Tistrella bauzanensis: one gene and its partner. The protein of the gene in region 1 interacts with the protein of each later gene in a pairwise test. Links are inferred from orthologs where the notes say so. Each region holds a gene or a part of one and is shown on either strand. Other genes may lie near its edges. The genes, in order: IEW15_RS17080 and groL.

What was found.
Region 2: the proteins of IEW15_RS17080 (region 1) and groL interact in binary tests that used the Escherichia coli proteins (3 or more experiments, as listed by UniProt). The link is inferred for Tistrella bauzanensis from one-to-one orthologs.

The regions. Positions count from the first base shown.
Region 1 is NZ_BMDZ01000045.1:2,083-13,637, forward strand. What follows is about bases 8,423-11,211. They hold IEW15_RS17080 (ABC transporter ATP-binding protein), read right to left. Parts: upstream 10,326-11,211; coding sequence 9,519-10,325; downstream 8,423-9,518. Other genes in these bases: radA (DNA repair protein RadA), read right to left, coding at 8,423-9,489; IEW15_RS17085 (MlaE family ABC transporter permease), read right to left, coding at 10,362-11,135; alr (alanine racemase), read right to left, coding at 11,132-11,211. In the rest of the region: IEW15_RS17035 (outer membrane protein assembly factor BamB family protein), read left to right, coding at 1-228; ribosome biogenesis GTPase Der, read left to right, coding at 430-1,986; IEW15_RS17045 (threo-3-hydroxy-L-aspartate ammonia-lyase), read left to right, coding at 1,990-2,976; IEW15_RS17050 (hypothetical protein), read right to left, coding at 3,320-3,610; IEW15_RS17055 (TetR/AcrR family transcriptional regulator), read left to right, coding at 3,856-4,530; IEW15_RS17060 (SDR family NAD(P)-dependent oxidoreductase), read right to left, coding at 4,735-5,559; purF (amidophosphoribosyltransferase), read right to left, coding at 5,612-7,102; IEW15_RS17070 (CvpA family protein), read right to left, coding at 7,164-7,943; more of radA, read right to left, coding at 7,996-8,422; more of alr, read right to left, coding at 11,212-11,555. UniProt on the Escherichia coli protein: Part of the ABC transporter complex MlaFEDB, which is involved in a phospholipid transport pathway that maintains lipid asymmetry in the outer membrane by retrograde trafficking of phospholipids from the outer membrane to the inner membrane.
Region 2 is NZ_BMDZ01000019.1:18,225-34,941, forward strand. What follows is about bases 7,640-10,608. They hold groL (chaperonin GroEL), read right to left. Parts: upstream 9,963-10,608; coding sequence 8,316-9,962; downstream 7,640-8,315. Other genes in these bases: IEW15_RS09915 (SDR family NAD(P)-dependent oxidoreductase), read left to right, coding at 7,640-8,096; groES (co-chaperone GroES), read right to left, coding at 10,079-10,369; hflX (GTPase HflX), read right to left, coding at 10,533-10,608. In the rest of the region: IEW15_RS09870 (MBL fold metallo-hydrolase), read left to right, coding at 1-679; IEW15_RS09875 (hypothetical protein), read left to right, coding at 707-1,183; IEW15_RS09880 (YkvA family protein), read left to right, coding at 1,279-1,617; IEW15_RS09885 (sigma-70 family RNA polymerase sigma factor), read left to right, coding at 1,705-2,268; IEW15_RS09890 (anti-sigma factor), read left to right, coding at 2,252-3,022; IEW15_RS09895 (Bax inhibitor-1/YccA family protein), read left to right, coding at 3,169-3,888; IEW15_RS09900 (DUF2076 domain-containing protein), read left to right, coding at 3,996-4,610; IEW15_RS09905 (LLM class flavin-dependent oxidoreductase), read left to right, coding at 5,263-6,285; mazG (nucleoside triphosphate pyrophosphohydrolase), read left to right, coding at 6,456-7,292; more of IEW15_RS09915, read left to right, coding at 7,341-7,639; more of hflX, read right to left, coding at 10,609-11,885; RNA chaperone Hfq, read right to left, coding at 12,118-12,387; IEW15_RS09940 (HAD family hydrolase), read right to left, coding at 12,559-13,257; Trk system potassium transporter TrkA, read right to left, coding at 13,321-14,697; nitrogen assimilation response regulator NtrX, read right to left, coding at 14,744-16,129; IEW15_RS09955 (sensor histidine kinase NtrY-like), read right to left, coding at 16,134-16,717.

The DNA of each region.
Region 1 (11,555 bases):
GAGGATCCGGAAGACCGCGAAGATCCGATCCGCTGGACCGGACCGGTGATGGCTGGCGGCCGGTTGCATCTGGTGTCGACCTCGGGCCAACTGATGTCTCTGGATCCTGCCGATGGTGCCCGCACCGGCGAGATCGACGTCGGTGGACCGGTGATGATTTCGCCGGTGGTGGCCGGCGGCATGCTGTATGTCTTGCGCGACGACGCCACGCTGGTCGCCGCTCGCTGAGCGGAAGCTGCGCCGGCCCGGGTGCCGACGCCCCAGCTCGGCGCTTGACGTGGGACGTTTTGGCGTTCATTGATGCTGTCCGGACCCCGCAGGCCCCGCGCCTGCGGGGCCGCCGCCGCTTGAAGCTTCACCTGCGATGCCGCAGACCCCAGGGCCTGTGCGTCGTGATCACCTGATACGTCCATACCGGAGGTCGCGTCCATGCTGACCGTGGCGCTGGTCGGCCGGCCGAATGTCGGCAAGTCGACCCTGTTCAATCGTCTGGTCGGGCGACGCATCGCCATCGTCGACGACATGCCGGGTGTCACCCGCGACCGGCGCATCGGTGATGCCCGCCTCGGCAATCTGCGCTTCAACGTGGTCGATACGGCGGGTCTTGAGGAAATCGGGAACCCGTCAGACCTGAATGCGCGCATGCAGGCGCAGACCCGCACCGCGATCGACGACGCCGATCTGGTGCTGTTCATGATCGATGGTCGCGCCGGTGTAACGCCCACCGACGAATATTTCGCCGATCTGCTGCGCCGGGTGGAGACCCCGGTTGTGGTGGTGGTGAACAAGTGCGAGGGCCGGGCCGGCGATAGCGGCCTCGCCGAAGCCTGGGCGCTTGGGCTGGGCGAGCCGCTGCCCCTGTCTGCCGCCCATGGCGACCACACCAGCGATCTGTACGACGTGCTGTCGAGCCATGGCGCCGCCCATGCCGAGGCGCTGGAGGATGCCGCTGCCGCGGAAGCCGAAGCCCGTGCGGCCCGCCGGCGTGCCGCGGCGGTCGCCGGTGCCGTGGGCGAGGCGGCGGAGCTTGCCGCCGAAGGCCCGCGGGAAGTGGGTCTGGATGCCTTCGACGACGATGGATCGGATATCGATGTCGACGAAGATGCCGATGACGAGACCCTGGCTGCGGCCGAAGAGCGCGCCATGGCTGAGATCGGCAACCAGAAGGCGCTTCAGATCGCGATCGTCGGCCGCCCCAATGCCGGCAAGTCGACCCTGATGAACCATCTGCTGGGCGAGGACCGGGTGCTGACCGGGCCGGAGGCCGGCATCACCCGCGATGCCATCGCCGTCGACTGGCTGCATGCCGGCCGCCGCATCCGGCTGATCGATACCGCCGGCATGCGTCGCAAGGCCCGGATCGACGACCGGGTCGAGAAGATGTCGGTTGACGAGACCCTGCGCGCGATCCGCTTCGCCCATGTCGTCATCATGATGATCGATGCCGAGCGCGGGCTTGAGAAGCAGGATATGACCATCGCCCGTCTGGTGGTCGACGAAGGCCGCGCCCTGGTCGTGGCGGTGAACAAGTGGGACACCGTCACCAATGCCGATGAATTCATGACCGAACTGCGCCGGCGGATGAGCCATGTGATGCCGCAGGTCAAGGGCGTGCCGGTGGTGACCATCTCGGCGCTTGCCGGCCACAACACCGATAAGCTGGTCGATGCCTGTTTCGACATCTACCGGATCTGGAACCGTCGGGTGTCGACCGGCAAGCTGAACCGCTGGCTGGAGCGGATGACCGAGAACTATCCACCGCCGATGGCTCATGGCCGGCGGCTGCGGCTGCGCTATGCCACCCAGATCAAGACCCGGCCGCCGGCATTCGCCGTGTTCGTCAGCCAGCCCAAGGAACTGCCGGACAGCTATGTCCGCTATGTGGTCAACGGCTTGCGGGACGAATTCGATCTGCCGGGCGTACCGGTGCGTGTGGTGCTGCGGACCAGCGAGAACCCGTTCGCGAACCGCAAGAAAAAGTGGTGATCCATGTCCGGGCTGGCGATCGGTCTTGAAGATGTCCACGCGGCCGCAAGGCGGCTGCATGGCGTTGCGCACCACACGCCGGTCCTGACATCGGCCACGGCCGATGCCAGAACCGGCGCGCGACTGTACTTCAAACCCGAGAACCTGCAACGGATGGGGGCCTTCAAGTTCCGCGGCGCCTATAATGCGCTGGCGCGGCTGAAGGAAGCGGATGATGTGCCGCCGGGCGTGGTTGCCTTCTCGTCGGGCAATCATGCCCAGGCGGTGGCGCTGGCCGGCCGTCTGCTCGGCCTCGAGACCGTGATCGTCATGCCGTCGGATGCGCCGGCGATCAAGCGCGAGGCAACCCGCGGCTATGGCGGCGAGGTCGTTGCCTATGACCGCTATATGCAAGATCGCGAAGCGATCGGCCGCGACATCGCCATACGCCGCGGCCTGGTGTTGATTCCGCCTTTCGATCATCCGGATGTGATGGCAGGGCAGGGTACCGCCACATTAGAGCTGATCCAGGATGTTGTGGCACTGCCCGATGGCGGCGCCCTTGACATGCTGTTCGTCTGCGTCGGTGGCGGCGGGCTGATTTCAGGCGCGGCCGTGGCCGCCAAGGCGCTTAATCCCGCCTGCCGGGTGATCGGCGTCGAACCCGAGGCCGGCGACGATGTCCGTCGCAGCCTGTCTGCCGGGCACATCGTCCGGATCGATCCGCCCCGCACGATTGCCGATGGTGCCCAGACCACGGCGCCGGGCCATCTGACTTTCCCGATCATTCAGGCGCTGGTCGACGAGGTTATCACCGTGTCCGATGACGCGCTGGTGGCGGCGATGCGCTTCTTTGCCGGCCGGATGAAGCTGGTCGTCGAGCCGACAGGCTGTCTGGCTGCGGCTGGTGCCTTTTCCGGACAGGTCGACGTGGCCGGCAAACGCGTCGGCGTCATCCTGTCGGGCGGCAATATCGATCTGGAGCGGTTTGCAGCGCTGGTCGCCGGCTGACTGCCTGTCCGTGCGACGGCGACACCGCCGGCCTGATCCGCGGATCCGCGCCTTCGGGCGACATCCCCGCACCTTCGGGTGACATCACCTTGCTTTTCTGACCACAAATCGACCCGTCGCCACAGCTGCGTCACGAGCGGCTGCGGCGACCACTATTACGAGCATTTCCAATGTAAGTTCGCGATTCAGGCTCAAGTCTCGCGGAATGCCGGAATCGTGACCTCGGTCTATACGCGCAGATCACGGCAATTTCACATAACATGGCACAGACCATGGCCACGCCTCTCCGGACACGGTCATGTATCAGAATGTGTTTGCGCTTTGGTTGTGCCCAGGCGCGCGTTCAGATGCGGTTGCGATCGTTCGGGCGGACCAGAATCGTGACGGTTTCATGGGCCTGCTCGATGTCCAGAAACCGGAAGCTGGCCATTCTCTGCGGCGTGGCCGGAGCCAGAGACATGATCGTGTTCACTATCTCCTCGTGAAGGGAGCCAAGCCGACTCTCGACAAATTTATCATCGGCACTCGCGGCCGCCATCAGCATTGCCACCAGTTCAAGGATCTCACGCGTGTTCAGCCTGGACGGGCGTTCATTGCCTGTGGTGTCGCGATGCTGCACGTCCTGTTCCGGCATCACCGTCTGTATCCGTTGCACACACGTTCGCAACGCCACATGCACGTGCGAGAAACGGGCCGTCTCGCCCGGCATGTGCCGCCGTCGGAACGCGATTGGGGAGGAGAACGGCCGAATCCTGCTGGAACGCAACGGTCGAAGTCGGTTCACGGCAGCACTGCCCGCCGACCGAAACCTTAGATGTCCATGACAGGGCATGTCAACAGGTGTTTGCATAACTTTAGATTGATTTCTGTGAAGGAATAATGAGCGAAAACGACAAAAGGCCCCGTAACAGCGAGGTCACAAAAGCGGCGATTCTGGATGCAGCGCGCACCGCATTCGCAGAGAACAGCTATGATGTCGTTGGCCTTCGCGAAATCGCGCGGGTAGCGGAGGTCAATGTGTCATTGGTCATTCGCTATTTCGGCTCGAAGGAGCGGCTGTTTTCTGTCTGCCTTGAGGAAGCGGCATTCGATGCGCTGCTTCGTGACGTCCCGCGGGAACGTCTGGCGGAGGTGCTCAGCCGCTTCGCACTTCATCGCCATCCATCCGACGAAACGATGCCGCCTGCCGACGATGGCATGGATGCGCAGGATATCGCAGCCTGCTACAGAGTGTGCCGTATGCTGATCTGCTCGATCAACAGCCGTATGGCGGCGCCGCTGATCCGGGCACGGCTGGAATCCGATCTGCTCTACCATCTCGTCGAGCGGATCGGCGGCAGCCACGCGCGGGAGAAGGGGCGGCTGGTGCTGGCGCTGCTGATCGGGCTGGCGCTGACCCGTGGTGTGCTCGATGGCGACGGTCCCCGCGGCGGCGGCGTGAAGGCCGATGGCGTCGACAGCCCCCATCGGGCCCCAGATGGCCATGTCCATCTGGCCGAAAGCCTGCTGAAAGTGATCATCGACGACATACCGATCAGCCGGGATCGGGCCTGAGCGCCCGGCAGGGTGATGATCGGGCCCGGGCGCCCCGCAGGGCGGTAACCGCCTCTGGGCGCCCCCACATGCAGAAAGGCCCCAGGCCGCATTGATGTGCAGCCTGAGGCCTCGGTATCCTGCGCTCGGTCCGGTCGGCCCAGCGGCAGCCGATACAATCATCGGCTGCCTGCCGGTCAGTGCCGGCCGATCATCGCCGTCCCATCAATGAACATGCCCGCAGCCCGGACCATGCTGATGGCCGCCATGGTCGTCGCCAGCCTGTGCCTGCGGTGCCGGCTGGGCCACGAAGATCTCGCCATTGGCGGTCAGCCCGGGGGAGGCCAGATCCAGGAACAGCTCGGCGATCGCCTCGGGCGGGGTCTGCATGGCCTTGTCCTCGCCGGGATAGGCCTGACCCCGCATACGGGTGCGCAACGCCCCCGGGTCGATCAGATTGGCACGGATGCGGGAATTCTCGATCTCCATGGCCCAGGTCTTGACCATGGCTTCCAGTGCCGCCTTCGAGGTGGCGTAGGCCCCCCAATAGCCGCGGATCTTGCGGGCGGCGCGCGAGGTGACGAAAATCGCGCGTCCGGCGGGCGACAGCTTCAGCAACGGCTCGCAATTGCGGATCAGGCGCTGATTGGCCGAGACATTGACCGTCATCACCCGGTCCCACTCTTTGGGCCGCTGCTGCGACATGGGCGCGATGTTGCCGAGCAGTCCGGCATTGCCGACCAGGATGTCGAGCCGGCCGAACCGCTCATAGATCTGCTTGCCAAGACTGTCGAGCTTGTCCAGCTCGGCCAGATCGGCCGGAACCAGAGTGGCTGTGCCACCGACCGCCTTGACCCGGTCGTCGGTCTCTTCCAGCCCGCCGACGGTGCGGGCCAGAAGGATGACATGGGCCCCCGCCTGGGCATAGCGCTCGGCAACCGCAGCCCCAAGCCCCCGCGAGGCGCCGGTGATCAGGGCGATCTTGCCGTCCAGAGGGCGGTCGCCGTCCACGGGTTCGGATGGGGCGGGGGCATCGGGCGTGTCGGTCATGGCTTTGGGTCCGGCCTTCTGGCTTGCGGGCAGGGGCAGATTACGAGCGGGATCAGGCGAAGTCGCTGCGCAGACGGAATTTGGCGTCGCCGCCCTCGGTCTGGCCGTCGGTCAGCGGCAGGGCATAGTCGCCGGTGAAGCAGGCGTCGCAATACTGGGGCTGCGCGGCATTGCGGCCGGGCTCACCCATGGCGCGATACAGGCCGTCCATCGAGATGAAGGCAAGGCTGTCGGCATTCATGAACCGCGCCATTTCGTCGATGCTCATTCGCGCCGCCAGCAGCTTTTCGCGGCTGGGGGTATCGACGCCATAGAAGCATGGATTGGTGGTGGGCGGCGATGCGATGCGCATATGCACCTCGGTCGCGCCCGCCTCGCGGACCATGTTGACGATCTTGGTCGAGGTGGTGCCGCGCACGATGCTGTCATCGACCAGGATCACCCGTCGACCCTTGATCATCGGCACATTGGCGTTGTGCTTCAGCTTGACGCCCAGATGCCGGATCTGGTCGGTGGGCTCGATGAAGGTCCGGCCGACATAGTGATTGCGGATGATGCCATAGTCGAAGGGGATGCCGCTCTCTTCCGAGAAGCCCAGCGCCGCCGGCACGCCGCTGTCGGGCACCGGCACGATCACATCGGCATCGACCAGGCTTTCGCGTGCCAGTTCGCGGCCGATGCGCTTGCGCGCCTCATAGACGCTGACATTTTCGAGCACGCTGTCGGGGCGGGCGAAATAGATGTGCTCGAAGATGCAGAACCGGCTGGAGACCTTGGGGAATGGCTTGATCGATCGCAGGCCGTCATAGTCGATCACCACGATTTCGCCGGGCTCGACGTCCCGCACGAACTCGGCACCGATGATGTCGAGGGCGCAGGTCTCGGACGCCAGCATCATCGCGCCGTCCAGCTTGCCGATCACCAGCGGACGCACGCCCCAGGGATCGCGCATGCCGATCAGCGTGTCGCGCATCAGGGCGACGATCGAATAGGCGCCATGCACCTGCCGGAGCGCGTCGATGATCTTGTCGACCACGTCCGTGTACAGGCTGATCGCGATCAGATGCACGATCACTTCGCTGTCGGATGTCGACTGGAAGATGCAGCCGCGATTGACCAACTGGCTGCGCAGGGTCAGGGCGTTGGTCAGGTTGCCGTTATGGGCGATCGCCAGGCCGCCGAAGGCGAAGTCGGCATAGAGCGGCTGGATGTTGCGCAGGCCGGCACCGCCGGTCGTTGCGTAACGGACATGGCCGATGCCCATATTGCCGATCATCTGCACCATCAGGCGCTCATCGGCAAAGGCGTCGCCAACCAGGCCGACCGCGCGATGCGGATGGAACTGGTCGCCATCATAAGTGACGATGCCACAGGCTTCCTGGCCGCGATGCTGAAGCGCATGCAGCCCGAGCGCCACGTGACGTGCCGCTTCCTGATGGCCATGGATACCGAAGATTCCGCACTCTTCGCGCAGATGGTCGTCGTCTTCTAGGAACTGGTCCCGGCCGGCGGGCTGGGGTTGGAAGGGATGGGTAATGATCATCGCCTCGCACCGCTTTCGACGACCGTCGTGATGCCGCGGTCGCTCCGTCGCCCGATCACGATCAATTGGCACCCGCACCAGAGGTCTGGTCACCACCGGACGGCGCCGCCGTTCCGGGTTCGATCGCATCGAGAAGCCGGTTCATATCATGCCTCGCCCCATCCCCGTAACCGATTTCACCGCCGGAGGGGGTTGCGCCTGCGGCATTGCCCGACGGAGGCCCGCCCGCGGCCGGTGCCTGGGCGGTGCTGTCGCGGGACATACCGGGCATCGCACCGCCCAATGTGCCCCGTGCCGCATCGGTCGCGGCGTCCGCCGTGGCGTTGGCGGCCTGATCGGCGCGCTCCAGGAACTGGTTGCGCATCCGCTCGGGCACGACGCTCTGGATGACCTGGGCGGCGCCAACCACCATCGGTCGGGTCTCGGACCGGCGCACCCAGTCCGGCTCTCCATTCGGCCCCCAGACCCATAGTAGCCCCATATAGATCACCGCCATGACCGCAAGGCCGCGCGCGATGCCGAAGCCGGCGCCCAGGATGCGGTCCAGGAAGGTGAAGGGGCTGCCAGAGACGATATCGCCGATGGCGCGGGTGATGACCGACAGGATCAGCAGCGACACCAGGAAGATGACGGCGATCGTGGCAATGTCGCCGGCGGTTTCGCTGGCGATCATGTCATCGGCCAGCGGCCGCAGCGGATCGAACAGATAGGCGGTGATCAGGGCGGCGCCCGCCCAGGCAAGGATCGACAAAGCCTCGCGCACGAAGCCGCGGATCAGCGCCACCAGGGTCGAAAGTGCCACGATGGCAAGAACCACCACGTCGGCAAGCGTCAGAGACATCCGGGTCTTCCTTCAACAGTGGCGGCGTGGCGCCAGTCGTGACACCACACCGTCATTCGATCATTCCGCGCGGTTGCCCCCGGCGGGCGCGGGCGCCATCGCCGGATTTCGGGTCAGCCCGTCCGCCACCGTCGCGGGCGGCTGCGTCTGCAGGTTTCGGAGCATATTCGCCGTTCACGCCCACGAACAGTTCAACCAGTTCTGCCAGTCGTTTCAACGGGCGGATATCGACCGGCATCTGCCGGCCGGTGCCGCTGGCAGGCACGAAGGCGCGGGTGAAGCCAAGCTTCGCCGCCTCTTTCAGCCGTGCTTCCATCTGTGACACGGCCCGGACCTCGCCCGACAGCCCGACCTCGCCCAGCACCACCGTTTCCTTGGGCAGCGCCCGGTCGGTCAGCGACGACAGCAGGGCGGCGGCAATCGCCAGATCGGCTGCGGGTTCAAGGATGCGCAAGCCGCCGGCGACGTTCAAGTAGACGTCGTTCGAGCCCAGAGACAGCCCGCAGCGCGCGTCCAGCACCGCCAGGATCATCGACAGCCGGCCGCTGTCGAGCCCGACCACCGTCCGGCGCGGCGTGCCCAGCGCCGATGCCGCCACCAGGGCCTGAATTTCCACTAGCACCGGCCGGGTGCCTTCCAGCCCCGCAAACACGGCGCTGCCTGACACCTTTTCGTCGCGGTCGCCCAGAAAAATCGCCGAGGGGTTTTCCACCTCGACCAGCCCCAGATCGGTCATGGAAAACACGCCGATCTCGTCGGTGGCGCCGAAGCGGTTCTTGACCGCGCGCAGGATGCGATAGGCATGGCCGCGCTCGCCCTCGAAATGCAGCACCGTGTCGACCATGTGTTCCAGCAGGCGCGGACCGGCGATCTGACCCTCTTTGGTGACGTGGCCGACGATGATCATGGCGATGCCGCGGCGCTTGGCCAACTGGATCAGTTCCTGTCCACAGGCGCGGACCTGCGACACGGTGCCCGGCGCCCCGTCCAGCCCGTCATGACGCATGGTCTGGATACTGTCGATCACCGCCACCGCCGGCCGGTCCGTCGGCAGTTTCTCAAGCGTGGCGATGATGTCGCGGACGCTGGTATCGGCCGCAAGCCGCACCGAACTGCCGTCGAGCCCCAGGCGGTGGGCACGCAGCCGCACCTGATCGACCGATTCCTCGCCCGACACGTAATAGGCATCGACCCCATGGCCGGCCAGTGCCGCCAGGGCCTGGATCAGCAGGGTCGATTTGCCGATGCCCGGATCGCCGCTGATCAGGATCGCGGCCCCCGGCACCAACCCGCCGCCCAGCACGCGATCGAGTTCGCCGATGCCACAGGTCCGCCGCGCCACCACCTCGACCGGCCCGTCCAGGGTGACGAAATTCAGCCCCCGCCGCGCCGACGCCACGGCCGAGCCGCGGCCGCCGGCCACCGGCTGGGGCAGGGCTTCCTCGACCATGGTGTTCCATTCGCCGCAGGTCTCGCAGCGCCCCGCCCATTTGGATGCGGTGGCGCCACAAGCCTGGCAGACATAGTGGCTGGTGGCTTTCGCCATGGGTGGTCCGGTCTCCGGAACAGGTCGCGTCAGGGACGCCGGATTTCCATCTGGATCGGTCCGTCCGCGCGGCCGTGAATGAACTGGTCGACATAGGGGTTGCCGCTGTGGTCGATCATCTCGACCGCGCCGGTCCAGATGATCCGGCCCTGATGGATCATCGCCACATGGTCGGCGATCTTGCGGGCGCTGGCCATGTCGTGGGTGATGGTGATCGCGGTGGCGCCCAGCCGTTGCACCTGATCTCGGATCAGGTCGTTGATCACGTCGGCCATGATCGGATCGAGGCCGGTGGTCGGTTCGTCGAAGAACAGGATGTCGGGATCGGTTGCGATCGCCCGCGCCAGGCCGACCCGCTTCTGCATGCCGCCCGACAATTCCGACGGCGCCAGGGCCGCGACATCGGCGCCAAGTCCTACCAGCGCCAGCTTTTCAACCGCGATTTCACGCGCCTTACGGCGGGCCATGCGCTTGCCCTGGATCAGGCCGAAGGCGACATTCTCCCAGACCGGCAGACTGTCGAACAGGGCGCCGCCCTGAAACAGCATGCCCATGCCGGCCATCACGTCCTCGCGGTCGCGGGCCGACATGCCCTGGGTCTCGCGGCCATCGACCCGGATCGAGCCCTTGTCCGGGTGCACGATGCCCAGGATCGACTTGATCAGCACCGATTTCCCGGTGCCCGACCCGCCGATCACCACCAGTGACGAGCCGGCGTCGACGGTGAGGTCGATGCCGCGCAGCACGTGCTTGGGCCCGAACGACTTATGGACATCGTTCATCGCGATCTTGGGGGGCTGGACAGCCATATCGGAAGGGATGCCGCCGTCGGTCATGTCACGTCAAGCTCCGTGGTGGGCCAAGCGGCAGGCTCAGCGGGCAAAGAACAGCTCGGTGATGATGTAATTGAAGATCAGCAGCAGGATCGAACTCGACACCACCGCATTGGTGGTGGCGCTGCCGACCCCTTGTGCGCCGCCGCGGCTGTTGAAGCCGTGATAGCAGCCCATGGTCGCGATCAGAAAGCCGAACACCGCCGCCTTTACCAGCCCCGAGATCACATCCATCGGCTCGACGAAATTGAAGGTGGTGACCAGATAGGTGGTGGAGATGAAGCCCAGCTTGTAGACCCCGACCAGCCAGCCGCCCATCACGCCGATGATATCGGCGATCAGCACCAGCACCGGCAGCATCAGGGTCGCGGCCAGAACCCGGGGCGCGATCAGATACTTGTACGGGTTGGTGCGCAGCGTGCTCAACGCGTCGATCTGCTCGGTCACCCGCATGGTGCCGATCTCGGCGGCGATGGCGGCACCAACCCGGCCGGCGACCATCAGCCCGGCCAGCACCGGCCCGAGTTCCCGGGTGATCGACAGTACAACAACACCGGCGACCGCGCTTTCGGCCGAGAACCGCGCGAAGCCGGTATAGGATTGCAGCGCCAGCACCATGCCGCTGAACAGGGCGGTCATGCCCACCACCGGCAGGCTGTAATAGCCGATCTCCATCATCTGGCGCCCCAGGACGCGCAGATGGAAGGGCGGCGTCACGACATGGCGCAGCACCGTCAGGATGAACAGCGCGACGCGGCCCACTGTCTCGAACAGGCCGAGCAGAGCCCGGCCGATGGCGGCGAGCGGGTTCATGGGGTGCGGTCAACCTCCGTCAGTGGTGCGGCCGCATCGGCGGACATGCCGGCAGCAGATCCGGTCAGCCGCCGGGCATAGCGGCGGCCCAGGCGGGTCAGCACGTCATAGCTGATCGTACCGGCCTCGTCCGCCAGTTGATCGATGTCGCGATGGGCGCCGATCAGCTCGGCGACCGCGCCGGCATGGGCAAGGGTATCGGGCAGGGCGGTCACATCCACAGTCAACAGGTCCATCGACACCCGGCCGACAATCGGTGCCGCGTGGCCGGCGATGACCACATGGCCACGGCCGCCGGTCGACCACGGCCAGCCATCCGCATAGCCGGCAGCGAGTGTCGCCACCTGCATGCCTGGCCGCGCGCGGGCTGCCGCACCATAGCCGACACTCTCGAAGCTGTCGACGGTTCGCACCTGCAAC
Region 2 (16,717 bases), on another replicon or contig:
CTCGATCATGGTGGAGACCGCCACCACCCGCATCGTGGTCGATACCGGCCCCGATTTCCGCGCCCAGATGTTGAGCGAGCGGGTCGACCGGCTGGATGGCGTGCTCTACACCCATGCCCATGCCGATCATATCCATGGCATCGACGATCTGCGGCCGTTCGCCTTCCGCACCGACCGGCCGATGCCGGTCTATGCCGACGATGTCACCATGGACCGGCTGCATGACGGCTTCCGCTATGTATTCCCCAACCCGGCCCGGCCCAATCCGCTGTATCCGCCGACGGCGCAGGCGATGCGGATCGCGCCGGACGGGATGTTCACCATCGGCGACATTCCGGTGCGGGCCTTCCCCCAGACCCATGGCCGGGTCACCAGCCTGGGATTCCGCTTCGGGCCGATCGCCTATTCGACCGATGTCAACGCATTGGACGACGCCGCCTTCGACGTGCTGGCCGGCACCCGGTTATGGATCGTCGATTGTCTGCGGGAACGGCCGCATATGACCCATTCCTGGCTGGACCAGACCCTGGAATGGATCGGCCGGGTCGGGCCCGAACAGGCGGTTCTGACCCATATGAATCACGAGATCGGCTATGCCGGTCTGGCGGCGCGCCTGCCGGACGGGGTCGTTCCCGGCCATGACGGCCTCAGCCTCGACCTGCCCCACAGCGCGGCCTGACCGCCCCCGCCTTGAAGGCCTCGCCCCATGGACCAGACGGCCATTCAGACCATTGTCTATGCAACCATGCGTGATCCGATTCTGTGGGTCTTGTGTATCGCCATCGGTTGGCGGCTGAAGCGGCCGCTGATCACGCTGTTGTGGATGCTCACCGCCGGCGGCCTGTTCTTCGGCCTGTTCCGGGGCATGATCTATCGGGTGGCCTTCAATGAACCGCTGGAAGGCGGCGCCTTCGGCATCGTGGTTGCGTCAGCTCTGATCCTGACCCTGGCCGGCGGCATCGCAGTTCATGGTCTGCGCATGCTGGCGGCGGGTCGCGGTACCTCGACCACGCATGACACCGGTACGGGCGCCAATGGTGGAACGCCGGCAAGCAAGGCCGGCCCCGCCAGCCGCCGCGACGACCGTGCCGGCCGTCGCGGAAAGCAGGGTGGCCCTGGTCAGGGCGGCCAGAATCGGGGAAGCCCTGGTCAGGGCGGGCAGGGGCGTCGCGACCGGGGCTGATCGCCCCCCTTGGCAACCGGCGCCGGCATGCCCATTTGTGCGTCAGACGGGAAGATTGTCTTGCCCGTGTCGCATCATGGGAGACGCAGCCAGCCATGGCCAGACTGCGCCTGTTTCGCATCGCTGCCCTGCTCGGGCGCGATGCCCTTGCCCTGATCTCCAGCCTTCGTGACCGCCGGCAGAGCTGGTCGGCGCGCATGGCCATTCTGGGCGTGCTGCTTTACGCGATCAGCCCGCTGGATCTGATCCCCGACTTCCTGATGATCATCGGCGTGATCGATGATCTGGCGGTGGTGGGCTTCGGAATGCGCTGGGCGCGTCGTCGCACGCCCGAACACGTGATGGCTGATCACCGTGGCCGGGTCGACCGGGTGCTGGACCGCTGGTTCGGCCCCTCCAACGCCCCGGCCGACGCCGGCAGCCGGCGGTTCTGACCGGCCCACCCGCCCTGAAAAGCCACCCCCTCGATAAAAATCGTCAACGGCCGGGATGAAACCCGGCCGTTGCTGCGTATACAGGATATGAACACAAATCGCAGTGGCTTCGATGTGGTGGGGGAACTGGGCGCGCTTCGGCGTTACGCCCGGGTGCTGACCCGCGACGAGGCCGAGGCCGAGGATCTCGTTCACGATGCGCTGGTGCGGGCCTATGAGCGCCGCGGCAGCTTTCGCAGCGGCGGCAATCTGAAGGCCTGGCTGCTGGCGATCGTGCACAACACCTTCATCTCGGCGCGACGCGCCAGCCGTGCCCGCGCCACGCGCGACAATCACGCCGCCAGCCTGGATCCGCTGCATGTCGAGCCGTCGCAGGATGGCGTCGTGCGCCTGGATCAGGTGCGGCGGGCGTTTCTGCGCCTGCCTGACGAACAGCGCGAAGCCCTGCATCTGGTCGCCATCGAAGGCATGTCCTATCAGGATGCGGCGGCCACACTGGATGTGCCGGTGGGGACACTGATGTCACGGATCGGCCGCGCCCGTGCGGCCTTGCGGGCGATGGAAGACGCAGCCGACGCCGCGACGACAGCCGCCGGCGATGTGATACCGCATCTGCGTGTGGTGGGAGGATCGGATGACCGTGCCAACTGAACGCATCCCCGATTTCGACCTGCACGCCTATGTCGACGGCCAGTTAGACATCGCACGGCGGATGGACGTGGAGGATTATCTGTCCCGCCATCCGGATGTTGCTGCCCAGGTGATGGCCGATCTGCGCACCCGCGATGCCCTGCGGATTGCCTTCGCGGCCCCGTCCGGCCGGTCTACGCCGCGGCTGCTGGAAGCCGGCCGACGACTGGAGCGTGGCCTCGCCTTCACCGGCGTTGCCCGCCGTTTCCAGCGCGCTGCCGCCATCGTGGCTCTGCTGTCGATCGGCTGGGCGGCCCATGGCCAGTTCGGCGGCATTTCCACCAGCGAGGCGGCGCCGACTCCGCCGGCTTTCGTCGATGAGGCGCTGGTTGCCCATCAGGTGGCCCTGCTGCGTCAGTCGATGAGTTCGGCGGTGGTGGCGGCGCATCTTGATGCCGACGAGATCCGCGCCGTGACCCGGATCGCGCTGCCGCAGCTTCCCGCTGACTGGCAGGTGGTGGATGTGCAGGTTTTCCCGGCTGGCGATGGCCCCAGCGTCGAATTGACCCTGGATGATCGCAAGCTGGGCCGGATGTCGTTGTTCGCGGTCAGGGTCGACGATTTCGCCGTCTCCTGGCCGCAGGAAGTGAAGGCCGATGCCGCCACTGCCGCCTTCTGGCAGATCGGCGATCAGGCTTATGTGCTGACCGCCAGTGCCGCCGATCTGCGGGATCTGGGGGCGGCTGCGGACCGCCTAGCCCGCAGTCTGTACTGAGAACATGGCGAAGGGCAGGGCGGCCGGCGCCGGGCGTCCTGCCCTTCAAAGACGACCACAAACGATCCGGACCCACAGGTGTCATGTGCCCGCCATCATGGCGGGCATGGCCCTGAAAGCGGTCCTGCAACGGGGACTGAACGCATATGAACCTGCCTCCCTTCGCCCGCGAAGCCGTCCAGGGCCAGACCCGCGGCGCCGTTTACGACGAGGGCCTCCGGCGGCACATGCTCCGGGTCTATAACTATATGGGCCTGGGCCTGGTCCTGACCGGCATCGTCGCCTTCCTGGTCGGCACCACGCCGGCCTTGTATGTGCCGATCTTCAGCACCCCGCTCAAATGGGTGGTGATGCTGGCGCCGCTGGCCTTCGTGCTGGTGTTCTCGTTCCGCATGCACAAGATGTCGGCCGCCGGCGCCCAGATGGCGTTCTGGGCCTTCTGTGCGGTGATGGGTCTGTCGCTGTCGTCGATCTTCCTGGTGTTCACCGGGGCCAGCATCGCGCGCACCTTCTTCATCGCCGCTGCCATGTTCGGTGCCACCAGCCTGTATGGCTATACCACCAAGCGTGACCTGTCGAAGTTCGGCTCGTTCCTGATCATGGGCCTGATCGGTGTGGTGATCGCCAGCCTGGTCAACATTTTCGTCGGCTCGACCATGCTTCAGTTCGCGGTCTCCGTGATCGGTGTGCTGGTCTTCGTCGGTCTGACCGCCTGGGACACCCAGTCGATCAAGGAACAGTACTCGGAAAACTGGGACGCGGAATCGACCCAGAAGCTGGCCGTGTTCGGGGCGTTCTCGCTGTATCTCAACTTCGTCAACCTGTTCCAGCTTCTGCTGAGCCTGACCGGCCAGCGCGAGGAATGATCCAACGATCGTCCGCCCCTGCCTCTGCGCCATGCAGGGGCAGGGGGCGGCACCTTCCACCCGCAACAACCATCCAAGTCTCTCTTCATCAGGGAACCATTGACGTCATGGACGCTCAGGACCGCAAAGCCATCGACGACCTTTTCGCCAGGCTGGGACAGGTCGAGCAGAATGCCGGCCCGCGTGATGCCGAGGCCGACGCGGTGATCCGCCAGCAGGTATCGAGCCACCCGGCGGCGCCCTATTACATGGCGCAGACCATCGTGGTTCAGGAACATGCGCTGAACGCAGCCCAGCAGCGGATTCAAGAGCTTGAACAGACGCTGGCATCGCGGCCGGCCAGCGGCGGGTTTCTGTCCAGCCTGTTCGGTGGCGGCAACCGCGGACCGCAGCCGGCACCGCAGCCACGCGCGGCTGCCGGCTATGGCCAGCAGCAGCCGGGCGGGGCGCCGGGATATCAACAGCAGCAGCCGGGCGGCGCTCCCTGGGGCGCGCAGGCTCAGCAGCACCGCCGTGGCGGTGGCTTTCTGGCCGGTGCCGCACAGACCGCTATGGGTGTTGCGGGCGGTGTCGTGCTCGGCAACATGATCGCCGGCATGCTCAGCCCCGATGAGGCCATGGCGGCCGCACCGGAAGAGCCGATGCCTGAAGAGATGGATCCCGCCGCCGACATGGCGGCGGATGACGGCGGCTTCTTCGGTGGCGACGAAGAGCTGTTCTGACGAGACCGGAATTTCGGCCACCCCGAGCGCTGATCGCTATTATGCCCCGGGGCAGCCACACCAGGTTCGATGGCCGGCACGATGATGCCGACCATCGACCACCGACCGGCCAAGCATCGACCTTTGCCCGCTTGCCGGTCGTGCCTTCGGCGGTCCGCCCTGACCTCCGAAGGCCTGCCCATCCGATCCGGCTGCCCCCGGATCGGTCGCCGATGCGGACGTGACTATCTCCCGGGGAACGGTTCGAAGACCGTTCCCCGGCTTTTTTTATGCAATGCCTGCTGGTGCTGAAGTCTCGCGAGCCCGGGAAGGGCAGGCCAGTCAGTTCAGTCAGGAAGAGGCCAACGGCCTGTCCGGCGTCGGCGTCGCGACCATTCCAGGGAGTGCCGATATCACCGCACCATGCAGCCGTATCCATGAAGATATACCGATGGATGGCAAAGGGCCTGTGGTTGGACGACATGACATATCTCTGCGAAGCCACTGGAAAGACGGAATGTCCTGGATATCGAGCCAAACCTTATTTTCCATAATATAGCTTATGCGATTTACCGATTGAAAATCATTACGGCGGGATGGTGCAATCCCGACCGGATCGGTCTTATATATGGGGCCTGTACAAGGTCGCCCCGATACGGAGCCAGTCGATCTCATGAGCCTGCTTGCCCAAACCCCGATTTCCGTCCTGGACCTGTCGCCGATCCGGGCCGGACAGACCATCGCCCAGTCCTTCACCGACAGCCTGGCGCTGGCCCGCCATGTCGAGCGGCTGGGTTACACCCGCTATTGGCTTGCTGAGCACCACAACATTCCCGGTGTCGCCAGTTCGGCGACCGCGGTGCTGATCGGTTATATTGCCGGCGGCACGTCGACGATCCGAGTCGGATCTGGTGGCATCATGCTGCCGAACCACGCGCCGCTGATCGTGGCCGAGCAGTTCGGCACGCTTGAGACGCTGTATCCCGGCCGCATCGATCTGGGGCTTGGCCGGGCGCCGGGTACCGACGGCATGACCGCACGGGCGCTGCGCCGTGACCTGACCGCTCAGGGCGACGATTTCCAGCCGCTGCTGGCAGAGCTGCGCAATTACCTCCGCACGCCGGAGGCACCCTCGCCTTACGCCGTGCGCGCGATTCCGGGCGAAGGCACCAATGTGCCGATCTGGCTGCTGGGCTCCAGCGGCTATAGCGCCGAACTTGCCGGCCGTCTTGGTCTGCCATTTGCCTTCGCCGGCCAGTTCGCGCCACGCTATATGATGCAGGCCCTGGCGATCTATCGTCACGTTTTCGAGCCATCGGAGGTGCTGGACGCGCCATACGCGATGATCGGCACCAATGTCATCGCCGCCGAAACCGATGCCGAGGCCGACTATCTCTCGACATCGGCCAAGCAGCATATTCTGAACCTGATCCGCAATGATATGAAGCCGATGCAGCCGCCTGTCGACAGCATGGATGCACTGTGGACAGCCCGTGAGGCCGAGGCTGTGGCCAGTTTCCTCGGCGCCTCGGTCATTGGTGGCCGTGAGACGGTGGCCGCCGGGCTGGAACACCTGCTGGACGCCACCGGCGCCAATGAAGTCATGATCAACGCCGCCGTCTATGATCAGGCCGCGCGCCAGCGCTCATACGGCATCGTGGCCGAGCTGCGGGATCACGCCGCCAACGCGGCCTGATCCATCGATCTACCGGGCCACGTCCGGTCCACACCATGGGCCAGAGGTGGTTCATCATGGACCGGTCGGCGAGGGAGCGGTAGAAAGGAGCGCCGGAGGATGGTGCCCGTCCGGGGCCAGGCCGCCCGCGCTCCGACCTCACCCGCTCAAGGCCTAAGGCCCTGCCCGTCATGACCGATGATGCCGCATTCCTCCGCAACCGCCGCCAGATCGATGCCCTGATCGCGGTAATGGCGCGGCTGCGCGATCCGAACACCGGATGCCCATGGGATCTGGCGCAGGATTTCTCGACCATCGCGCCCTATACCATCGAAGAGGCATACGAGGTCGCCGACGCCATCGACCGGGGCGCCATGGCCGATCTCGCCGACGAACTTGGCGACCTGCTGCTTCAGGTGGTGTTCCACGCGCGCATGGCCGAAGAGGCCGGCGCTTTTGCATTCCCCGACGTGGTCGAGGCGATCGTCACCAAGATGATCCGCCGGCATCCGCATGTGTTTGCCGATGATGCCGCGCCGGATGCAGCCGGCATTCCGCAGGTGAAGCGGCGCTGGGAAGATATCAAGGCCGAAGAACGCGCCGCCAAGGGCGTCGCCACAGAGCCGGCCAGCCTGATGGACGATGTCGGCCGCGCCCTGCCCGCCTTGATGCGAGCCACCAAACTCGGCAAGCGTGCCGGCCGGATCGGCTTCGACTGGCCCGATGCCGGCGGCATTCTCGACAAGGTCGAGGAAGAGGCCGCGGAACTGCGCGAAGCGATGGCTGCCGGCCCGACCGATGCGATGCGCGAAGAGGTCGGCGACCTGCTGTTCACCGTCGCCCAGCTCGCCCGCAAGCTCGACATGGATGCCGAAGATGCGCTCCGACTGGCCAATGCCAAGTTCGAGCGTCGATTCCGGTCTGTCGAGCAACAGCTTGATCCGCAAGAACGATCCGCCCCAGTCGATGCCGATCGGCTGGAGGCTTTGTGGCAGATGGCAAAGGCTCGCACCAATGCCGCCACCTGACCACCCGACCATCACCCACCCGACCAGATCCCCCAGGGAGATTTCTTGATGACCGACCGTCTGACCGTACTGATCACCGGCGCCACTGCCGGCTTCGGTGCCGCCCTCGCCCGCGCCTATGCGGCATCGGGCGATCGCCTCGTCCTGATCGGGCGGCGGACCGAGCGGCTTGAGGCGCTGAAGGCCGAGCTTGGCGGCGAGGTTCACGTCGTCACCCTCGACGTCCGCGACCGTGCGGCGGTGGAAACCGCAATCGCCGCCCTGCCCGCACCGTTCGATGCCGTCGACGTCCTGATCAACAATGCCGGTCTCGCCCGCGGCCTCAACCCGGCCCAGTCGGCGGATCTGGACGACTGGGACACCATGATCGACACCAACATCAAGGGCGTCACCTACATGGCCCGCGCGGTGCTGCTGGGCATGGTGGCGCGCGATCGCGGCCACATCATCAATCTGGGCTCGGTCGCCGGCACCTATCCCTATCCGGGCGGCAATGTCTATGGCGGCACCAAGGCCTTCGTGCATCAGTTCTCGCTTAACCTGCGCGCCGACCTTCTGGGCTCCAACGTCCGCGTCACCTGCATCGAGCCGGGCATGGCGGAAACCGAATTCAGTCTGGTGCGGTTTTCGGGCGACGACAGCCGTGCCTCGAAGGTCTATGAGGGCATGACCCCGATGAGCGCCGACGACATTGCCGGCGTCATCCATTGGGTGACCAAGATGCCGCGGCATGTGAATGTCAACACGCTGGAACTGATGCCGGTGATGCAGGCGTTCAACAATTTCGCGATCAAGCGCGGCTGACGCATCAGGCAACGATCATCTGAAGAGACGTCCGCCCGGCATGTGCCGGGCGGACATTTTTCGTGGGCATGCGGCGGAGCGACGAACCGTTGGCATGGCAGATGGTCGCTCGCACCTGAAAAAGAAAAGGCTGCGGCCCCGTTTCCGGGACCGCAGCCTGATCTTGTATCCTGCCCGGAACCAGAAGGCTCCGGCCAGGGTGGACCGGGTTTGGCTGGATCAGAAATCCATGCCGCCCATGCCACCCATGCCGCCCATGCCACCGGCCGGAGCGGAGTCCTTCTTCTCGGGCTTCTCGGCGATCATCGCCTCGGTGGTGATCAGCAGACCGACAACCGATGCAGCGTCCTGCAGGGCGCTGCGGACAACCTTCACCGGGTCGATGATGCCGGCCTTCACCAGGTCGGTATACTCGCCCTTCTGGGCGTCGAAGCCCCAGTTGGTGTCGGTGCTCTCCAGCAGCTTGCCGGCGATCACCGCGCCATCGACGCCGGCATTGTCGGCGATCTGGCGAACCGGACGGCTCAGCGCACGGCGGACGATGTCGATGCCGGTGGTCTGGTCGGCATTGGCGCCAGCCAGGCCTTCGAGCGCCGAGATGGCATACAGCAGCGCGGTACCGCCGCCGGGAACGATGCCCTCTTCGACCGCGGCGCGGGTTGCATGCAGCGCGTCGTCGACGCGGTCCTTGCGCTCCTTCACCTCGGTCTCGCTGGCGCCACCGACGCGGATCACCGCGACGCCGCCGGCCAGCTTCGCCAGACGCTCCTGGAGCTTCTCACGGTCGTAGTCCGAGGTGGTCTCCTCGATCTGCGCCTTGATCTGCGCCACGCGGCCCTGGATCTCGTCCTTCTCGCCCGCACCGTCGACGATGGTGGTGTCGTCCTTGGTGATGCGGACCATCTTGGCGGTGCCGAGCATGTCGATGGTGACAGTCTCAAGCTTGATGCCCAGATCTTCCGAGATCACCTGGCCGCCGGTCAGGATCGCGATGTCCTGCAGCATGGCCTTGCGGCGATCGCCGAAGCCGGGGGCCTTGACGGCCGCGACGCGCAGGCCGCCGCGCAGCTTGTTGACCACCAAGGTGGCCATGGCCTCGCCTTCGACGTCCTCGGCGATGATCAGCAGCGGGCGGTTCTGCTGAACCACCGACTCAAGCACCGGCAGCATCGGCTGGAGGCTCGACAGCTTCTTCTCGTAGAGAAGGATCAGCGGGCTCTCAAGCTCGGCTTCCATCTTCTCGGCATTGGTGACGAAATACGGCGAGACATAGCCGCGATCGAACTGCATGCCCTCGACCACGTCCAGCTCGGTCAGCAGGCTCTTCGCCTCCTCGACCGTGATGACGCCTTCCTTGCCAACCTTCTGCATGGCCTCGGCGATCATCTCGCCGATCTCACGCTCGCCATTGGCCGAAATCGTGCCGACCTGCGAAATCTCGTCCGAGGTGTTGATCGGGCTCGACCGGGTCTTCAGGGTCTCGACGACCTTGATCACCGCCTGATCGATGCCGCGCTTCAGATCCATCGGGTTCATGCCGGCGGCAACCGACTTGAGGCCCTCGTTGAAGATCGCCTGGGCGAGGACGGTGGCGGTGGTGGTGCCGTCACCGGCATTGTCGGCCGTGCGCGAGGCAACTTCGCGAACGAGCTGGGCGCCCATGTTCTCGAACTTGTCCGACAGCTCGATTTCCTTGGCGACCGAGACGCCGTCCTTGGTGATGCGTGGCGCACCGAAGGACTTCTCGATCACGACGTTGCGGCCCTTGGGGCCCAGCGTCACCTTCACGGCATTGGCAAGGGCGTCGACACCGCGCTGAATCTTGACGCGGGCGTCATTACCAAACTTGATTTCCTTGGCAGCCATGTTCGTTCCTCGAAAGCTCGAATTGTGACAGGGGCGCACCCGTATGGGCGCGGCATCCCTGAAGATCGTCATTGGCCCCGGTCACCCGGGGCCAGAGATGCGGCCGTTGAGAGGGATCAGCCCTCGATCACGCCGAAAATGTCCTGCTCCTTCAGGATCAGAACGTCCTGGCCATCGACCTTCACCTCGGTGCCCGACCACTTGCCGTAAAGCACGCGATCGCCGACCTTCACGTCGAGCGCCACCAGCTTGCCGTCGTCGCCGCGGGTGCCATTGCCCACCGCAACAACTTCGCCCTGCTGCGGCTTCTCCTTGGCGGTGTCGGGGATAATGATGCCGCCGGCCGTCTTCTGCTCCTGCTCGATCGGGCGCACAACGACGCGATCATGCAGCGGACGAATCGCCATGGGTAATCTCTCCAGTCTGAGCGGTTCTCTGAGGATGTGCCGGCCCGCGGGGATGCGGTTATCGCCAGCATCACGCGGGCTGTTTAGCACTCCTCAGGTAAGAGTGCTAGCAATTCGTTCAAGGACGGCCGGCCGAAAAAAATCACCGGCCGGCCGAAAAAAATCATGTGTCGGAATCCGGCGCGGAAAGATGGGGCCAGCGGGCCTGAAAGCGGGAGATGTCCTGGGGTTTCAGGCGGACCGAGACATGGGCTGCCGCCTCGTCATCCGCGCGTGCCGCCACTTCGCCATGGGCATAGAGCCAGGCCAGCGCCTGGCCATCGCTGTGCGGCACGTCGAAATCGGCCAGTTCGTCGCCGACCGCGAGCCTTGCATCGATGGCGCGCAGCAGCCCGTCGAGCCCCTCGCCGGTCATCGACGATCCTGCGACCGCGTCGTCGGCACGCGCCGCTTCGTTCAGAACCTGATCGCGTGCATCGCCATCGAGCAGGTCCAGCTTGTTGCGGAATTCCAGAACGTCATGCGGCAGGCGATGTCCCAGGCCCAGCTCGCCCAGCACCTGAAGCACGTCGCGGCGCTGGGCCGCGGTATCGGGGTCGGCGATGTCGCGGACATGGATGATCAGCGCCGCTTCCTTCACCTCTTCCAGCGTCGCGCGGAAGGCGGCGATCAGGCCGGTCGGCAATTCGGATACGAAGCCCACCGTGTCGGACAGGATGATCCTGCGGCCTGAGGGCAGTTCCAGGGCCCGCATGGTCGGATCCAGGGTCGCGAACAGCATATCCTTGGCGACCACCGCCGCACCGGTCACCCGGTTGAACAGGGTCGACTTGCCGGCATTGGTATAACCGACCAGCGCCACCACCGGATAGGGCACCTCACGGCGGTTCTTTCGGTGCAGTTCACGGGTACGGACCACCTCGATCAGTTGCAGCTTCAGCTTCGCGACCTTGTCGTCGATGATCCGGCGGTCGGTCTCGATCTGGCTTTCACCGGGGCCGGCCAGGAAGCCGCGGCCACCGCGCTGGCGTTCAAGATGGGTCCAGCTGCGCACCAGACGGCTGCGCTGATATCCGAGCCGCGCCAGCTCCACCTGAAGCCGGCCTTCCCGGGTCCGTGCCCGATCGGCGAAGATTTCCAGGATCAGCCAGATCCGGTCGATGACCTTGACGTTCCAGGCCTTTTCAAGATTGCGCTGCTGGATCGGTGTCAGCGGCCGGTTGATCACCACCAGATCGACCGGGGCGGCCTCAAGCTGTGCCTTGATCTCGTCGACCTTACCGGAGCCGAACAAGGTGGCCGGGCGCGCCCGCGCCACCGACACCACGACGCCCTCGGCGACCTCAAGCCCAAGGGCCGTGGTCAGGGCCATGCCCTCGTCCAGTCGCGCACGCATGCCGCGGATCGCGTCGGGATCGTCATCCACCAGAGCGGCAGCCGGCGCCGGGCCACGGCTGCGGCGTTGTTGCTTGATGTCCGGTTGGAGCACCAGTGCCCGGGCCGGTCCATCGCCCATACCGTCGTCACCGGTTCTCAATTTGATCTGATCGTCGGACAAGCCGCTCCTTCATGCGCCATGCGCAAGGCGTGATCGCGACAGAACGTCGCTCAAGGTTGATGTCATCAGACGTCGATGTCATCAGGAAAGGCCGCCAGCGATACCGCGGCGGCCCCAGTCTGTTAGATATTGGTCGACCAGCCGGAGGGCGCCACCGCCGCCAGCAACGGTGGCGCTGTCTGCGGCCGGGTCAGTGGTCCCCGTGCTCCTTGTCACGTTCGCCCTGGGCCTGGGGGTCGAACAACTGCACCGGTACAGTCGGCATCACGGTCGAGATCGCATGCTTATAGACGAGCTGACTGTGCCCGTCCCTCCGCAAAAGCACGGAGAAGTTGTCGAACCAGGTCACAACACCCTGAAGCTTGACACCATTGACCAGGAAGACGGTCACGGGAGTCTTGTTCTTCCGGATGTAATTCAGAAACACATCCTGGAGATTCTGGTTCTTCTCAGACGCCATGGAGGCACCCCTTCTTGTTATCATGCGGCGAGTTTGATCTATCTCCCGGCCGCCGCGGCCGCTTTCTGGGCCTTAGCCGGGATCTTTGTCGAGCCGGTGCCGGACGTCCCCCGTCCAGTTACCGCGTGCCATCACACGCCGGCCCGGGCCTTGCCATATCGGACCGACCGATCAGGTAAGACCCATCGCCGAAGTTACAAGGTCATGCAGGTGGCGGCAATCGACAACCCTGATCGATGCGCGGGCAAGCGCCCCGTCATCGAGGCTCGCGCCATCATGGACCAGCAGAATGCCGGTGCAGCCGGCGGCCGTGGCACAGTCCATATCCACCAGCGCATCGCCCACGAACCACACATCCGGCCCGGCCGCGACCGCCATCGGCGCCAGGGCCATGGCAACCGGTGCCGCATCGGGCTTGTCCCGCGCGGCATCGCCCGCCCCCACCAGTGCCGTGAAGCGGCTGGTCCAGCCCAGATGCCCGGCTTCCGCACGCAGGAATGGCCCCTGCTTGTTGCTGACCACGCCGACCGGCACCCCGGCCCGTGCCAGCAGGTCCAGCAGATCGGCGGCACCGTCCATGGCGGTCAGCAGATCCAGATGGCGCGCGGCATAGGCCGATTTGAAATACAAGGCCGCTTCCTGCCAGCGATCGCCGAACAGATCGGGAAAGGTGTCGCGCATCGACCGTCGGATGCGCAGCCGGCCCTCTTCCGGCGTCAGCACCGGTGGCTGACCAAAGGCGATCATCACGTCGTTATAGGCCGCCAGAATCGCGCCCCAGGCGTCGACCAGGGTGTGATCCCAGTCGAACAGCACGGCAGCCGGCAGCGGCAGCCGGGCGAAGGCCGTGGCGTCGTCGATCGCGGTCATGCGCGATGCTCCTGATGTCGGTTCATGGCATTGGGGGCCTGGGTCCGGGCGGCCCGGCCGGGCTCAGAAGAATTCCAACCGCACCGAGAACAGCTTCTCCACCTTGCGGATGCTGTCGGCCAGGGCGAACAGCACGATGCGGTCGCGCACCTTGATGATGGTGTCGCCATCCGGCGCCATCACCTTGCCGTCGCGAACCACGGCACCGATGATCACGCCCGGGGGCAGCGCGGTGTCGCGCAGCGGCCGGCCGACCAGCGGCGAGGTCTCCAGCGCATCCGCCTCAATGATCTCGCCGCCGCCATCATGCAGGCTGTAGACCGCATGAATGCGGCCGCGCCGGACATGCTGCAGGATGCGTGAGACGGTCACGGCCCGCGGGTTGATCACCACATCCACACCCAGAGAACTGATCAGCGGCGGATAGGTCGGGTTGTTGACCAGCGCCATCGCCCGTTTGCAGCCCAGCCGCTTGGCCAGCAGCGCCGACAGGATGTTGGACTCATCGTCATTGGTGACGGTGACGATGGTTTCGGCATGGCTGATATTGGCGTCACCCAACAGGTCGGGATCCAGCCCGCTGCCCGACAGCACCAGCGAATGGCTCAGCCGGTCGGCAATGCGCTCGGCGCGGTGGCGATCGGCTTCGATCAGCTTGATGTTCAGCCGTGGTTGCAGCTTTTCCAACTGCACGGTCAGGAACAGGCCGATATTGCCGCCACCGACCACGACGATCCGCCGGGCCTCGCGCTCCTCGAAGCCGAAGATCGCCATCGCCCGCGGCACGTGCTCGCGGTCGGCGACGAAATAGATCTGGTCGCCGGGCAGGATCTGGTCACGCGGGGTCGGCACCATCATCCGGTCGCCGCGGATGATGGCGACGATACGCAAGGTCAGGTCGGGAAACAGCTCGGTCAACTGCGCCAGCGGCGTGTTGACCACCGGACAGGCCGCATCGGCCTTCAGGCTGACCAGATAGACCCGGTCGCCGGCAAATGGGATGACGTCGGTGGCACCCGGCACCTTCAGCCGCCGGCCGATGGCGCGCGCGACCTCCAGCTCCGGCGAGATGATCACGTCGATCGGCAGGTTCTCGCGGCTGAACAGGTCGGCCCACATCGGCTGCAGATAGCCCTGATGACGCACGCGCGCGATCTTGGTCGGCACGTTGAACAGGGCATGGGCCACCTGACAGGCGACCATGTTCACCTCGTCCGACGCGGTCACCGCGATCAGCATGTCGGCATCGGCGGCGCCGGCCTGTTCCAGCACGTCCGGATGCGAGGCATAGCCGATCAGCCCCTTGATATCCAGGCTCTCCGACAGCTTCCGGATCAGATCTTCCGACTGGTCGATGACCGTGATGTCATTGTCTTCACGGGCGAGCGACCGGGCGATGTTATAGCCCACCTGGCCGGCACCGCAGATGATGACCTTCATGTACGCCTGCCTTCCGGGGGCCGCACCCTGTGATCAGGACAGGGATTTACGACGAGGTGTTGATGCCGAGGCTCTTGAGCTTGCGGTGCAGGGCCGAACGTTCCATGCCGACGAAGCTTGCCGTGCGCGACACATTGCCGTTGAACCGCGCCACCTGTGCCTTCAGATAGTTGCGCTCGAACACCTCGCGCGCATCGCGCAGCGGCAGGCCCATGATCTCGCCATCTTCCGACGGATTGACCAGGGCCGGCGCCCCTGCCCCCAGTTCCGGCGGCAGCATTTCGGCCCGGATCTCGGCCTGGACGTCGCCCGGTGCCATGATCAGCAGCCATTCGATGACATTGCGCAACTGCCTGACATTGCCCGGCCACTCGCCGGCCTGAAGCACGGCCAGCGCATCGGCGCCCAGACTGCGCGCCGGCAGACCCGACAGCCCGGCCGCCCGCACCATGAAATGGCGCGCCAGATCCGGGATGTCGTCGCGGCGTTCCTTCAGGCTGGGCACGCGCAACGGCACCACGTTCAGGCGATAGAACAGATCCTCGCGGAACCGTCCGGCCTGGATCTCGGTGCCGAGGTCGCGGTTGGTCGCCGCCACCACACGCACATCCACCTCGATCGGCCGTTCGCCGCCAAGACGGGTGAAACGCTGTTCGTGCAGCGCCCGCACCACCTTGCCCTGGGTTTCGAGCGGCAGGTCCGACACTTCGTCCAGGAACAACGTGCCCGAATGGGCCTGTTCGAACAGGCCCAGCTTGCGTGGCGTCTCTGGGCCCAGCGCGCCGGGTTCGGCGCCGAACAGCTCGGCCTCGACCCGGTCGGGGGTCATGATCGCGCAGTTCAGCACCACGAACGGCGCCTCTGCGCGCTTCGACTGCATGTGTACGCGCCGCGCCGCCACTTCCTTGCCGGCACCGGCGGGGCCGGTGACCAGCACGCGGCTGTTCGTCGGCGCCACCCGCTCGATCGTGTGGCGCAGCTGCCTGATCGCCGCCGATCCGCCGATCAGTTCGGCATCGATACCGGCGCGCTTCTTCAGGTCGGCGATCTCGCGGCGCAGCTTCGCCTGTTCGATCGCATTGCGGACCACCAGCAGCAGCCGGTCCGATTTGAACGGCTTCTCGATGAAATCATAGGCACCGTCGCGGATCGCCGTCACCGCGGTCTCGATGGTGCCGTGGCCGCTGAACATCACCACCGGCAGGCCGGGATGCTCGCGCACGATCTCGGCCAGAATCTCCATGCCGTCGAGCCGGCTGCCGTCGAGCCAGATGTCGAGCAGCACCATATCGGGGAGACGGGCGGCAACTTCCCCCAGCGCCTCGTCGCTGTTGCGCGCGGTGCGGGCGGTATAGCCCTCATCACGGAGCAGTTCGGCGACGAGGTGCCGGATGTCGTCCTCGTCATCGACGATCAGAATGTCCGATGGCATCGCGTCAGGGCCTTGTAGAACCAGGTTCGCTGATAGGACCGTCTTGGCTTGGCGGGGTCGGCCGGATTTCAGGGGTAACCGCACCGGCGACGGAGACCGGGGCAGCCAGAGGCAGTTCAAGCGTGGCGACGGCGCCGAGAATGCGTCCGTCGCTGTCCCGCCTGTCGTCGATCGACACGCGGCCGCCGTGATCTTCCATGATCTTGCGCACGATGGCGAGGCCCAAACCCGTTCCCTTGGCCTTCGTTGTGACATAGGGCTCAGTCAGCCTGCCCTTCAAGCTCTCGGGCAGACCGCGCCCGGCATCGGTGACGGTGATCTGTGCCAGCCGGTCGCGGGCCTCGATGGCGACGACGATGCGCCGCCGCTCCGGGGGCAGATCACGCGCCGGCACACCTTCGGCTTCGGCAATGGTATCAACGGCCTGTCCGGCATTCACCAGAAGATTGGTGAGGGCCTGTCCCAACAGCCGGCTGTCTGCCCGCACCAGGACAGGCACGTCCGGGCGGGTGAATTCGAATCCCAGTTCGGGGCGGCCAAGGCGTTGAGTGATCACAGATTCACGCACCAGCGGTCCCAGATCGACGT